Regions from separate parts of the Streptomyces sp. GL_148 genome, predicted to be linked through region 2. Evidence: riboswitches for the same ligand, from Rfam matches in the RefSeq annotation. Region 2 holds a riboswitch; each other region holds the start of a gene.
What was found. A riboswitch is a leader RNA that binds a small molecule or an ion and turns the genes downstream of it on or off. The one in region 2 is predicted to bind cyclic di-AMP.

Region 1 (3,834 bases), 3.0 Mb from region 2:
CGCAGCACCTTGAGGTGGGCCTCGCTGCGCCGCCGGGCCGCCCGGGCGGCCGCGAGGGGCTCCAGGAGCATCCGCAGCTCCAGGAGGTCGGCCGCCTCCTGTTCGGTCGGCTCGGCCACGCAGGCGCCCGCGTGCCGCCGGGTGGTCACGAACCCCTCGGACTCCAGCGTGCGCAGCGCCTCGCGCACCGGGACGCGGGAGACTCCGTAGCGGCGGGCCAGCACCTCCTCGGTCAGCCGGCCGCCGGGCCCGAACACCCCGGAGACGATGTCGTCGCGGATCGCTGTGCATACCGTGTGCGCGGGAATACGCAAGACCGGACCTCCGCCTTTTCGTAGGGCTGTGCGCGTTGCGACTCTATTGCAACACACGATAATTTCCGAGGGCGGCCGGAAATACGAAACATTCACACAACGCGAAGCAGGAAGCACGAAGCAGGAAGCGCGAAGCGCGCGCACGAAGCACGAAGCACGACGAAGGCCCCGGCTCTCAAAGAGCCGGGGCCTTCGCGGAAGACGTGCGGTGAGGCGAGCGGGTCAGACGGTGACGCCGTGCGAGCGCAGGTACGTGACCGGGTTGATGTCCGTACCGTAGTCGGCGCCGGTGCGGGCCTCGAAGTGCAGGTGCGGGCCGCTGGAGTTGCCGGTGGAGCCCGACAGGCCGATCTTCTGGCCGGGGACGACCTGCTGGCCGACGGAGACGCTCAGCGAGGACATGTGGCCGTACTGGGTGTACGTGCCGTCGGCGTGCTTGATGACGACGTTGTTGCCGTACGCGCCGCCGTAGCCCGCCTCGACCACGGTGCCGAGGCCCACGGCGTGCACCTCGGTGCCGGAGGCGGCGTGGAAGTCGATGCCGGTGTGGCTGCCGGAGGACCACATGCCGCCACCCGCGTGGTACTGGGTGCTGACATAGGTGTTGTCGAGCGGGGACACGAAGGTGTTGAGGCGCTTGCGCTCCTCTTCGCGAGCGGCGCGCTCGGCGGCCTCACGCTCGGCCTTGGCCTGCGCTTCGGCCTTCGCCTTGGCCTCGGCGGCCCGCTGCCGGGCGTCGGCCTCGGCCTGCGCCTTGGCGGCGGCGGCCTCGGCGGCGCGCTGCTGGGACTGGGCCTGGGCCTCGACGTCACCGGCGAGCTCGTCGGCCACCACGATGGTGTTGAGGGCGCCGGTGTCCTCCATGGAGGGGGACTTGTCCGCGGCGAACGCGGGGCCGGCCAGGGAGCCCACGACGCCGGTAGCGGCGAGGGCGGCTATGCCGGCGTAGCCGGCGGTCCTGCGGCTCATACGGCTCGAACCACGGTGCTTACCGGCGGCACTACTGCCAAACGCCATGAAGGGGCTGATCCTTTCCTTCCCTCTCGCCTACCGGGTTAGCTGACGGGTTCGGAGCAGGAAGGTCTCCTACGGGCCCCTCTTGCGAGGTGGTCCGATTCACCCCAGGGACACAAGTGGGTCCCCGGCTCCCCAGGCTCGCGCCTGACGGGGACTCGGCGATCACTGCCCGGTGCCGCGGATGCGGCGGTTACAACTGACGGACAGCACGGCCGACGCTAGGCGGATCATCAGTCAATCGCCAAACAGACACGCCTTTTTGTTGCATACGCCACACCACATACAAGCAACCACACCACCAAAGGGACAGGAAAGGGCAAAAGGGACTCCAGCGGACAAGCCGCCGGAGTCCCTTGCCGGATCCCCTTGTGCGACGGGCCAGTTGGTGACCCGTCGGCAGTCAACGGACGGTCAGTTGACGACCACGGTCACTTCGCCGATCCCGAGGGCCCGCACCGGCTCCTCGATCTGCGAGGCGTCGCCGACCAGGACCGTGACCAGGCGGTCCACCGGGAAGGCGCTGACGACCGCCGAAGTGGCCTCCACCGTCCCGGTTTCGGCGAGCCGCGCGTACAACTGCGCCTGGTAGTCGTCCGGAAGCTCCTGCTCGACCTGGTCGGCGAGCGTGCCCGCGACGGAGGCCGCCGTCTCGAACTTCAGCGGGGCCACGCCCACCAAGTTCTGCACGGCCACGTCCCGTTCGGCGTCGGTCAGGCCGCCCGCCGCGAGGGTGCGCAGCACCGTCCAGAGGTCGTCCAGGGCCGGGCCGGTGTTGGGGGTGTCCACCGAGCCGCTGATGGCGAGCATCGAGGCGCCCTTGCCGTCGGCGGTGGAGCGCAGCACCTGGCCGAAGGCGCGCACGCCGTAGGTGTACCCCTTCTCCTCGCGCAGCACCTTGTCCAGCCGGGAGGTGAGCGTGCCGCCCAGGCAGTACGTGCCGAGCACCTGGGGCGCCCAGACCCGGTCGTGCCGGTCGGCGCCGATGCGGCCGATCAGCAGCTGCGTCTGGACCGCGCCGGGCCGGTCCACGATGACCACGCGGCCCGTGTCGTCGGCGGTGATCGGCGGGACCGGGCGCGGGGCGGTGGTGTCACCGGTCCACGCGCCCAGGGTGTCGGCCAGGACGGCGTCCAGGTCGATGCCGGTCAGGTCGCCGACGACCACCGCGGTGGCGGTCGCGGGGCGCACGTGGGCCTCGTAGAAGGCGCGTACGGCCGCGGAGTCGATGCGGGCGACCGTCTCCTCGGTTCCCTGACGCGGGCGCGACATCCGCAGGGAGGCCGGGAAGAGCTCCTTCGAGAGCTGCTTGGCGGCGCGGCGCTGCGGGTTGGCGCTCTCGTGCGGGATCTCGTCGAGCCGGTTGCGCACCAGGCGGTCCACCTCGGCGTCGGCGAAGGCCGGCGCGCGCAGCGCCTCGGCGACCAGCCCCAGCGCCTTGTGCAGGCGGGAGGCCGGGACCTCCAGGGAGACCCGCAGGCCGGGGTGGTCGGCGTGCGCGTCGAGGGTGGCGCCGCAGCGCTCCAGCTCGGCGGCGAAATCCTCGGCGGAGCGCTTGTCGGTGCCCTCGGACAGGGCGCGGACCATGATCGTGGCCACGCCGTCCAGGCCCTCGGGCTCCGCGTCGAGCGGGGCGGCGAGGTTGATCTCGACCGCGACCACCTGCTGGCCCGGGCGGTGGCAGCGCAGCAGGGTCAGGCCGTTGGCCAGGACCCCGCGCTCGGGGGCCGGGAAGGCCCACGGCTGCGGCTCGCCGGCCTCGGGGCGCGGGTGGAAGGTCATCGTGACGGCTGCGGTGTCGCTCACTGCTCCGCCCCTTCGTTCTCGTCGCTCGCGTCGGTCTCTTCGGTGAGGTCGGTGTCGTCGTCCGCGCCGGCTTCGAGCGGCTCGTAGACGAGCACCGCGCGGTTGTCGGGGCGCAGTCGGGCCGCGGCCACGGCCTGCACCTCCTCGGCGGTGATGTCGAGGACGCGCTGGACGGCGGTCAGCGCCAGCTGCGGGTCGCCGAACAGCACCGCGAAGCGGCACAGTTCGTCGGCGCGGCCGGCCACCGTGCTCAGCCGGTCCAGCCACTCGCGCTCCAGCTGGGCCTGCGCGCGCTCCATCTCCTCGGCCGTCGGGCCCTCGGCGGCGAAGCGCGCGAGCTCCTCGTCGACGGCCGCCTCGATGGCGGGCACCTCGACCCCGCTGGAGGTCTTGACGTCCAGCCAGCCCAGCGAGGGCGCGCCGGCGAGGCGCAGCATGCCGAAACCGGCCGCTACGGCGCTCTGGTCGCGGCGCACCAGGCGGTTGTGGAGCCGGGAGGACTCGCCGCTGCCCAGGACGGTCAGCGCCACGTCGGCGGCGTCGCACTCGCGGGTGCCGTCGTGCGGGAGCCGGTAGGCCGCCATCAGCGCGCGGGCCGGAACCTCCTCGACGACCTCCTCGCGCAGCTGCTCCCCCATGATCTCGGGCAGCGAGCCGTCGCGCGGCGGCTGCTTGCCGTCGTGGCCGGGGATGGTGCCGA
Region 2 (3,834 bases):
TGACGGTGCGTGTGGCGGAGACCCTGAGAGTCGTCTCCGGCTCGCGACGCTGCTGACGCGGCTGCCCGATCTGGAACTGGCCGTGCCTGTCGAGGAGCTGCGGTGGCGCGGGGGGCTCATCATGCGGGGGCTGCGGACGCTTCCGGTCCGCTTCACGGCCGAATCAACCGCCCAAAACGCCTGAAACCCGCCTGACCGGAAGTCAGTTCGCTGCCCAAACTTGTGACTGGCGTTCGAAGGCCGCTAGGTTCTGCCGTTACCCCGCCGTTATGCGAAAGGTGCAGCCTCATGCGTTCCGGGAACGGCCGCCACAGACGCCCCCGACAAGTGCCCGCACTTGTCGTCACCGCCGGAATCACCGGCACCGCACTCGCCCTGCCGCTGCTCGCGGCCACCGGCGCGAGCGCCGCGGAGACCTCCACGTGGGACAAGGTCGCCGAGTGCGAGAGCGGGGGTACGTGGAGCGCCAACTTCGGCGGCGGCGCGTACGGCGGGCTGCAGTTCAGCCAGGAGGAGTGGAAGAGCGCCGGCGGGCTCGACTTCGCCGAGCGCGCCGACCTCGCCAGCCGCTCCCAGCAGATCGCTGTGGCCGAACGGGTCCTGGCCTCCCGGGGCCCCGTGGCGTGGCCGCTGTGCGCGGTGCAGGCCGGTCTGACGCAGGACGCGCCCGCCGCCGAGGTGGACCCGGGCCTGCCCGGCGGTTCCGGATCCGCCGCCCCCGCCCCGTCCCGCCCGGACGACTCCGTGCCGCACACCGGCTCGGGCAAGCCGTCCACGGACTTCGGGGCCCCGTCGCAGAAGGGTCCGGGCCCGTCGGCCTCGGTGCTGCCCGACTATCCGATCGGCGTGCCCGGCGAACTGCCCGTCATGCCCCCGCCGGACCCCCAGACGTCGCCTCCCGGCCTCCCGGGCGACCCGACGCCTCCCACGAGCCCGACGGACCCCACGGCGCCGGCGGACCCCACCACTCCCGCACCGCCGTCCGCGGATCCGACCCTGCCGGTGGGTCCGACCCTGCCGGTGGACCCGACGGCTCCGGTGACCCCGTCCGACCCGGGGAACTCGACGAAGCCGACGAACCCGGGCAATTCGGGGAACCCGTCAAACCCGGTCAACCCGGTTGATCCCACGGCCCCGACGACTCCGGCCGCACCCGGCGAGTCCGCCTCCCCGACCGCTCCGGCGACCCCCGGTGCGTCCGAGGGCGGCGGCAAGCACCGCGGCCCGGCCGCCGTCGAGACGCCCGCCGCGCCTGACGCCGCGTCGGACCCGACGTACACCGTGAAGGCGGGCGACAGCCTGATCGCGATCGCGGACGCCAACGGAGTGAAGGGCGGCTGGAAGGGTCTCTATGAGGCCAACGAGCAGGTCATCGGCGGCGACGCGGACCTGATCAAGCCCGGCCAGAACCTGGATCTAACGCATCAATAAGGACACTTGAGGCGCCCGGAACCAGCTGATTGTCCGTTTTCTGTAAGTGAGACATGTGTCTCTTCAGGTCAACTGGCGTGTCCCGCCCGCAGGGTTCCGCAAACCCCGCCCTCACCTGCGCAAACGCCCTTCCGGGGAGCGCAAGTAGGCACCGTCTCCCCCCGATGTCGCTCGTTGAACATCGGGGGGAGACCTGTCTACCTTCTGAATCGCTCGCCACCGCGGGCTCCTTCGACCGCATCGCCGAATCCTGCCGGCGGACGGAGGGAACACTCGTCGCGTAAAGCGCCGAAGGCAGGAGCGGGGGAACCAAGGTAGGCGCCGGTGGCGGCCGTTGAGAGACGGTCACTTCAGCCGGCTAGGGGTTAAGCCAAGCGCTAGGTCGCTCGGCCGGGCACTCACTCGCCCGAACCCGACAGCTCACCTCGTAGGCGTCGGTGAGGAGAACTCCATGCTGCTTTCCGGCAAGGGCAAGCACCGTCGCGGCTCCAAGGCCGTCCGCATCGTCACGCTGGCCGGTGTCGCGGGTGTCGCCGTCGCGGCTCCCCTGATGGCTGCGGGCACCGCTTCCGCCGCGACCGCTGGCGAGTGGGACCGCGTCGCCTCGTGCGAGTCCGGCGGCAACTGGTCCATCAACACGGGCAACGGCTACTACGGTGGCCTGCAGTTCTCGTCCTCCACGTGGGCCGCGTACGGCGGCAAGACGTACGCCGCGCAGGCCAACCAGGCCTCCAAGTCGCAGCAGATAGCCATCGCCGAGAAGGTCCTCAAGGGCCAGGGCAAGGGCGCCTGGCCGCACTGCGGCGTGGGCCTGTCGAACTCCTCCTACACCGGCGGCTCGGCCCAGACCCCCACCAAGCCGAAGACGCAGCCGAAGCAGGAGAAGAAGACCGAGGCTCCGAAGAAGGAGACCAAGCGCGTCGAGGCTCCGACCACCCGCTCCGAGCGTCCGGCCGCCGCGCCGAAGACCGAAGCCCCCAAGACGGGCAACGGCTCCTACGCGGTCAAGTCCGGCGACACGCTGGGTGCGATCGCCGACGCGAACAACGTGTCCGGTGGCTGGGAGAAGCTCTTCGAGCTCAACAAGGACATCGTCTCGGACGCCGACCTGATCTTCCCGGGCCAGAAGCTGAAGCTCAGCTGAAACCTGTGAGAACGGTCGTGGCTACTTTCGCGACGACACGCAGTAGTTCCACCACGTAATTCCACCGCCCGGCGCGCAACACCCTGCGTGCCGGGCGGTGCTGTGTGCAGGTGTCTCCGGCCTGACGGACCCTCCGGAACGACCGGTGATCAAGAGCCCTATGTCCTGTAAGAGGGGCATTCAGGCCCTTTTTCGTCCCAGGACCCGGGCGGTCGGCTGGCCGAGTGCCCCGAGGCGGTTAGGCTCTAAGCGGCAAGGCCATCCCACGGCCTGACATGCCACCGCACACCCAGCGTCACATCCCAGAAGGAGATGCTCGTGCCGTCCATCGACGTCGTCGTAGCCCGGGAAATCCTGGACTCCCGAGGCAACCCCACGGTCGAGGTCGAGGTGGGCCTCGACGATGGCAGCACCGGCCGTGCTGCAGTCCCGTCCGGCGCCTCCACCGGAGCGTTCGAAGCCGTAGAGCTCCGTGACGGTGACCCCAACCGCTACATGGGCAAGGGCGTGGAGAAGGCCGTCCTCGCCGTCATCGAGCAGATCGGCCCGGAGCTCGTCGGCTACGACGCCACCGAGCAGCGCCTGATCGACCAGGCGATGATCGACCTGGACGCCACCGAGAACAAGGGCTCCCTCGGAGCCAACGCCATCCTCGGTGTCTCCCTCGCCGTCGCGCACGCCGCGTCCGAGGCCTCGGACCTGCCGCTCTTCCGCTACCTCGGCGGCCCGAACGCGCACCTGCTGCCCGTTCCGATGATGAACATCCTGAACGGTGGGTCGCACGCCGACTCCAACGTCGACATCCAGGAGTTCATGATCGCCCCGATCGGCGCGGAGTCCTTCTCCGAGGCCCTTCGCTGGGGTGCCGAGGTCTACCACACCCTCAAGAAGGTCCTGCACACCAAGGGCCTCTCCACCGGCCTGGGCGACGAGGGCGGCTTCGCGCCGAACCTGGAGTCGAACCGCGCCGCGCTCGACCTCATCGTCGAGGCCATCAAGCAGGCCGGCTACGTCCCGGGCACCCAGATCGCGCTCGCGCTCGACGTCGCCGCGTCCGAGTTCTACAAGGACGGCAACTACGAGTTCGAGGGCAAGTCCCGCTCGGCCGCCGAGATGACGGACTACTACGCCGAGCTCGTCGAGGCGTACCCGCTCGTCTCCATCGAGGACCCGCTGTTCGAGGACGACTGGTCGGGCTGGAAGACCCTCACCGACCGCCTGGGCTCCAAGGTCCAGATCGTCGGCGACGACCTCTTCGT
Region 3 (3,834 bases), 3.9 Mb from region 2:
TCCGGCTGATCGTGGGGGACGTCCGGGGGAAAGGGCTGTCCGCCATACGCGCGGTCGCGGTGGCACTGGGCGCGTTCCGGGAGGCCGTGCACTACGAGGACGAACTGCAGGAGGTCATGAACCATTGCGCGGCCGCGCTGCGGCGGGAGGCCGCCGTCTCGGGTACCTACTCTCAGGCAGAACTTCCCGAAGTACTCCTGGAGGGGTTCACCACCGCGCTCATCGCCCAGGTGCCGGACGAACAGGTGGTGCACCTGGTCAACCGCGGCCATCCTCCTCCGCTGGCGCTCCGCCACGGCAAGGTTCAGACCCTGATGCCGACCTCGCCCATGCCGCCCCTCGGTCTCGAAGACCTCGTGGACGGCCCTCCCGCCACACCGGAGAGCTACCCGTTCCTGCCCGGTGACCGGCTGCTGCTCTACACCGACGGCGTGATCGAAGCCCGCAACCGTGCCGACGACTTCTTCCCGCTGCCGGAGACCATGGAGCAGATACCCGCGGACACCTCCCCACAGGAGTTCCTGGACGAACTGCACCAGGCGTTGATCCGCCATACCGAGGGCCTCTTGACGGACGACGTGGCGATGATCCTCATCGACCGGCTCGTATGAAGCGGGCCGGTACGCGGGCCCGCGCAGCCGGCGCGACGACCGTGTCACCACCCCGCAGCAGGCCTTTCTTCCGACCTGCGCGAGTGGGGCAAGCGGGACCGGGACCCCCCTCCGGTCCCGGCCCCGGCTCAGACGAGCAGCCGGGTCTCGGCGCTCGGCAGTTTGCTCCACCAGTGGCCGTACCGCCGGTAGACCTCCGGTTCGCGGTCGGCCAGGAAGGCCGTCAGCCCCCGGGCCTCGTCGGCGAGCGCCTCCCAGACCTCCTCCCGCAGGGGGTGGAAGGCGGTCGCCTCGATCCCGCCGCCGACGCCGGCCCGAACCCCTCCAGGTAGCGCATGACCAGCGTCCGCAGGGATTCCTCCGCCGCCTCCGGGTCCGCCGGTACCGTGCGCGGCCGGCGCGGGCGTGCAGGGTCAGCCGCATCAAGGTCGACTTGACGACCTCGCGCCCCGTGAAGGCGGCGTCGAGGTCCGCCGGGTCGAAGCCGGAGAGCCGGTTCCACAGCGCGAGGTACGGCGAGGCCGCGTGCTGCGCCTGCAGGGCGACCACCCGGCGGACCGCGTCACCGACGTCCATCACCTCGCGCCGCAGCAGCAACTGCCGTGCGAGCGTGGAGCGGTTGAGCTCCCCTGCGCTGACCTTCATGCCACGACGACCGTCCAGTCCCCCGTCGAAACGGGCAGCCTGACCGGCACCTCGGACAGCGCCTCGGATTCAGATGCTGACGCCCTTCGACCGGAGGTAGGCCAGCGGGTCGATGTCCGAGCCGTAGGAGGGCCCGGTACGGATCTCGAAGTGCAGGTGCGGGCCGGTCGAGTTGCCCGTGGAACCGGAGAGGCCGATGGTCTGCCCGCCGGTGACGTCCTGGCCGGACGAGACGGACAGCTGGGAGAGGTGCGCGTACTGGCTGTACTTGCCGTCGGCGTGCCGGATGACGACCTCGTTGCCGTACGCGCCGCTCCAGCCGGCGGAGACCACGGTGCCGGCGCCGACCGCCTTGACGGTGGTGCCGCTGCTCGCGGCGAAGTCGACACCGGTGTGGTAACCGCTGGACCACATGGAGCCGGCGGTCTTGTACGCGGTGGAGGTGCCGCCACCGACCGGGGCGACGAAGCCGGTCGACGTGGAGCCGCCCTGCTGCTGCTCGGCGGGTGCCTTGGCGGCGGGCGCGGCGGCCTCGTCGAAGGAATCCGACGAATCGCCGGAAGTGGAAGAATCGGAGGAATCGGAGGAAGCGGAGGAAGCGGAGGAAGCGGAGGAAGCGGAGGAAGCGGACTTCTTGGCCGGCTTCGGCGTTTCCGCCGGCGCGGACTCGGCCGGAGCCGAGCCCTTCGCACCGAGCGTGAGCTTGAGCCCCGGGTGGATCAGCGACGGGTTGGTGCCGACGGCCTCGAGGTTGTCCGCGTAGAGCTGTTCCCAGCCACCGGCGAGGTGCCGGTCCGCGGCGATCTTGGAGAGGTAGTCGCCGGGCACCACGGTGTAGACGGTGGGAGCGGCCTGCGCCGCGGCGGGCGCGGCGGCGGGCGCAGCCTGGAGCGCGGCCCCCACCTGCGGAGCCTTGACCGGAGCGGCGGCCGGGACGCCCGCGGCATGGGCGCCGGTGGCGCCGAGCAGCGGAAGCGCGAGGGCCGCGCCACCGGTGCCCGCGACGGCGAACCCGCGGGATATCGAGCGGGACTTGGGACGGCGGTGCTTACCCGTTCCGGACATGTCGAATTCCTCTCCGACGCCTGCGAGGTGAGCTGTCGGGTTCGGACTGGAGATGTCCGGCCGCCTCCGTGCCGGTGAACAGCACATGTACGGCTTCACCCCGAGCTGTCCCGTTATAAAGATCTCGACCGGAGATCCGGAACAGCGGCTTACCTGGTTCCCCCGCTCCTGCCACGCGCGTGAATAGTCGGGTGCGGTTTCCGGTCGGCGGCAGGATTAGGCGGTCCGTCCGGATCGATCGCGAACGTAATCGAGCCCGGCCACGCGGAACAAGTCATGAATTCCCCAACAGAATCTTGAAGATGACGGGCCGCCGGAATTCCGGTCACCCTCCGTCCATTCCGCACCTTCAACAACCGCCCCAGCAAGGCAATTCGCCATTCGCGATCAGCCACTCACCGTCACCGTATGATCTGGCTCACGGGGGCGCGTCCGATCTCGCCTCTCGCTATGGCAAGTTGCCCGCAAGTAGCGCAATTCGGACACGTGCGACGACGACCGCACGGACGACACGGAGGAGCCCTGTGACCCAGCAGATACCCCAGAGCACGCACACCGATCCGGCGGCGCCGGCGCCGGCCCTGACCGGAGTGCGCAACTTCCGCGACGTGGGCGGCTTGCCGACCGCGGACGGCCGAAGGGTCAAGTCAGGACGACTGTTCCGAAGCGGACATCTGGCGCATGCCACCGAAACCGACGCAGACTTCCTCGCCTCGCTCGGACTGCACACCGTCTTCGACTTCCGCAACGACGCCGACCACGCGCTGGAGGGTGCGGACGTGGAGCTGCCCGGCGTGCGCAACGTCGGCATTCCGCTGTCGGATCCGGCCGACGGCCGGGAGTTCTGGAAGATGGTCCGCGAGGGGGACCTGGCGCAGCTCCGCGAGATCCTGGGCGAGGGCAAGGCCGCCGCGCGGATGTCCCGTTCGTACCGGTCGATGATCTTGACCCGTACCGCCGAGCACAGCCGGGTCGTGCACGCGCTCGCCGAGGACAGCGTCCCGGCGCTCATGCACTGCGCCGCCGGGAAGGACCGGGCCGGCCTGTCGATCGCCGTCACCCTGCTCGCGCTGGGCGTCGGGCGGGAGGCGATCCTCGCGGACTACCTGGAGTCGAACGCCCCCCACAACCGCTACCGGGTCCGCCGGGGCAGCGACTCTCCCGAGGCCCGCGCCCCCGAGGTGATGGAGCTGCTCGCCCCGCTCTTCGACGCCCGCGCCCCGTATCTGACCACGGCCTTCGACACCATCGACGAGGAGTGGGGCGGCGTGGAGCGTTACCTCGCCGAGGGTCTCGGGCTGACGCCCGAGACCCTCGACAGGCTCCGCGACCGGCTGCTGGACTGACGCCCCACGAGGTGGGCCGTCGCCCGCCGAGCCACCGGCCCAGCGGTTGACTCAGCGGTTGGCGACGGCCTGCTTCACCAGCGTCCGCCCGAAGTCCCACATCAGCGCGCCGCCGCCGTGGGCCTCGTCCATGACCGCGCGGAAGGCGCCGACGAACCGGTCGACGT

Region 1: it holds a riboswitch for cyclic di-AMP, as region 2 does, so the genes downstream of both, AC3IYI_RS29865 (M23 family metallopeptidase) here and AC3IYI_RS15860 (transglycosylase family protein) in region 2, are expected to answer to the same signal.
Region 3: it holds a riboswitch for cyclic di-AMP, as region 2 does, so the genes downstream of both, AC3IYI_RS33505 (peptidoglycan DD-metalloendopeptidase family protein) here and AC3IYI_RS15860 (transglycosylase family protein) in region 2, are expected to answer to the same signal.

What each region holds. Positions count from the first base shown of each region.
Region 1 is NZ_CM174396.1:6,535,113-6,538,946, reverse strand. It holds gene AC3IYI_RS29870 (GntR family transcriptional regulator) at 1-314, opposite strand, end outside; gene AC3IYI_RS29865 (M23 family metallopeptidase) at 537-1,331, opposite strand; cyclic di-AMP (ydaO/yuaA leader) riboswitch at 1,344-1,502, opposite strand; gene AC3IYI_RS29860 (M16 family metallopeptidase) at 1,743-3,110, opposite strand; gene AC3IYI_RS29855 (M16 family metallopeptidase) at 3,131-3,834, opposite strand, start outside.
Region 2 is NZ_CM174396.1:3,500,445-3,504,278, reverse strand. It holds partial or broken gene AC3IYI_RS15870 (cytochrome P450) at 11-184, shown strand; gene AC3IYI_RS15865 (transglycosylase family protein) at 328-1,431, shown strand; cyclic di-AMP (ydaO/yuaA leader) riboswitch at 1,708-1,880, shown strand; gene AC3IYI_RS15860 (transglycosylase family protein) at 1,883-2,575, shown strand; gene eno (phosphopyruvate hydratase) at 2,888-3,834, shown strand, end outside.
Region 3 is NZ_CM174396.1:7,417,640-7,421,473, reverse strand. It holds gene AC3IYI_RS33515 (PP2C family protein-serine/threonine phosphatase) at 1-611, shown strand, start outside; partial or broken gene AC3IYI_RS33510 (DNA glycosylase AlkZ-like family protein) at 963-1,256, opposite strand; gene AC3IYI_RS33505 (peptidoglycan DD-metalloendopeptidase family protein) at 1,326-2,321, opposite strand; cyclic di-AMP (ydaO/yuaA leader) riboswitch at 2,324-2,521, opposite strand; gene AC3IYI_RS33500 (tyrosine-protein phosphatase) at 2,846-3,667, shown strand; gene AC3IYI_RS33495 (aspartate aminotransferase family protein) at 3,719-3,834, opposite strand, start outside.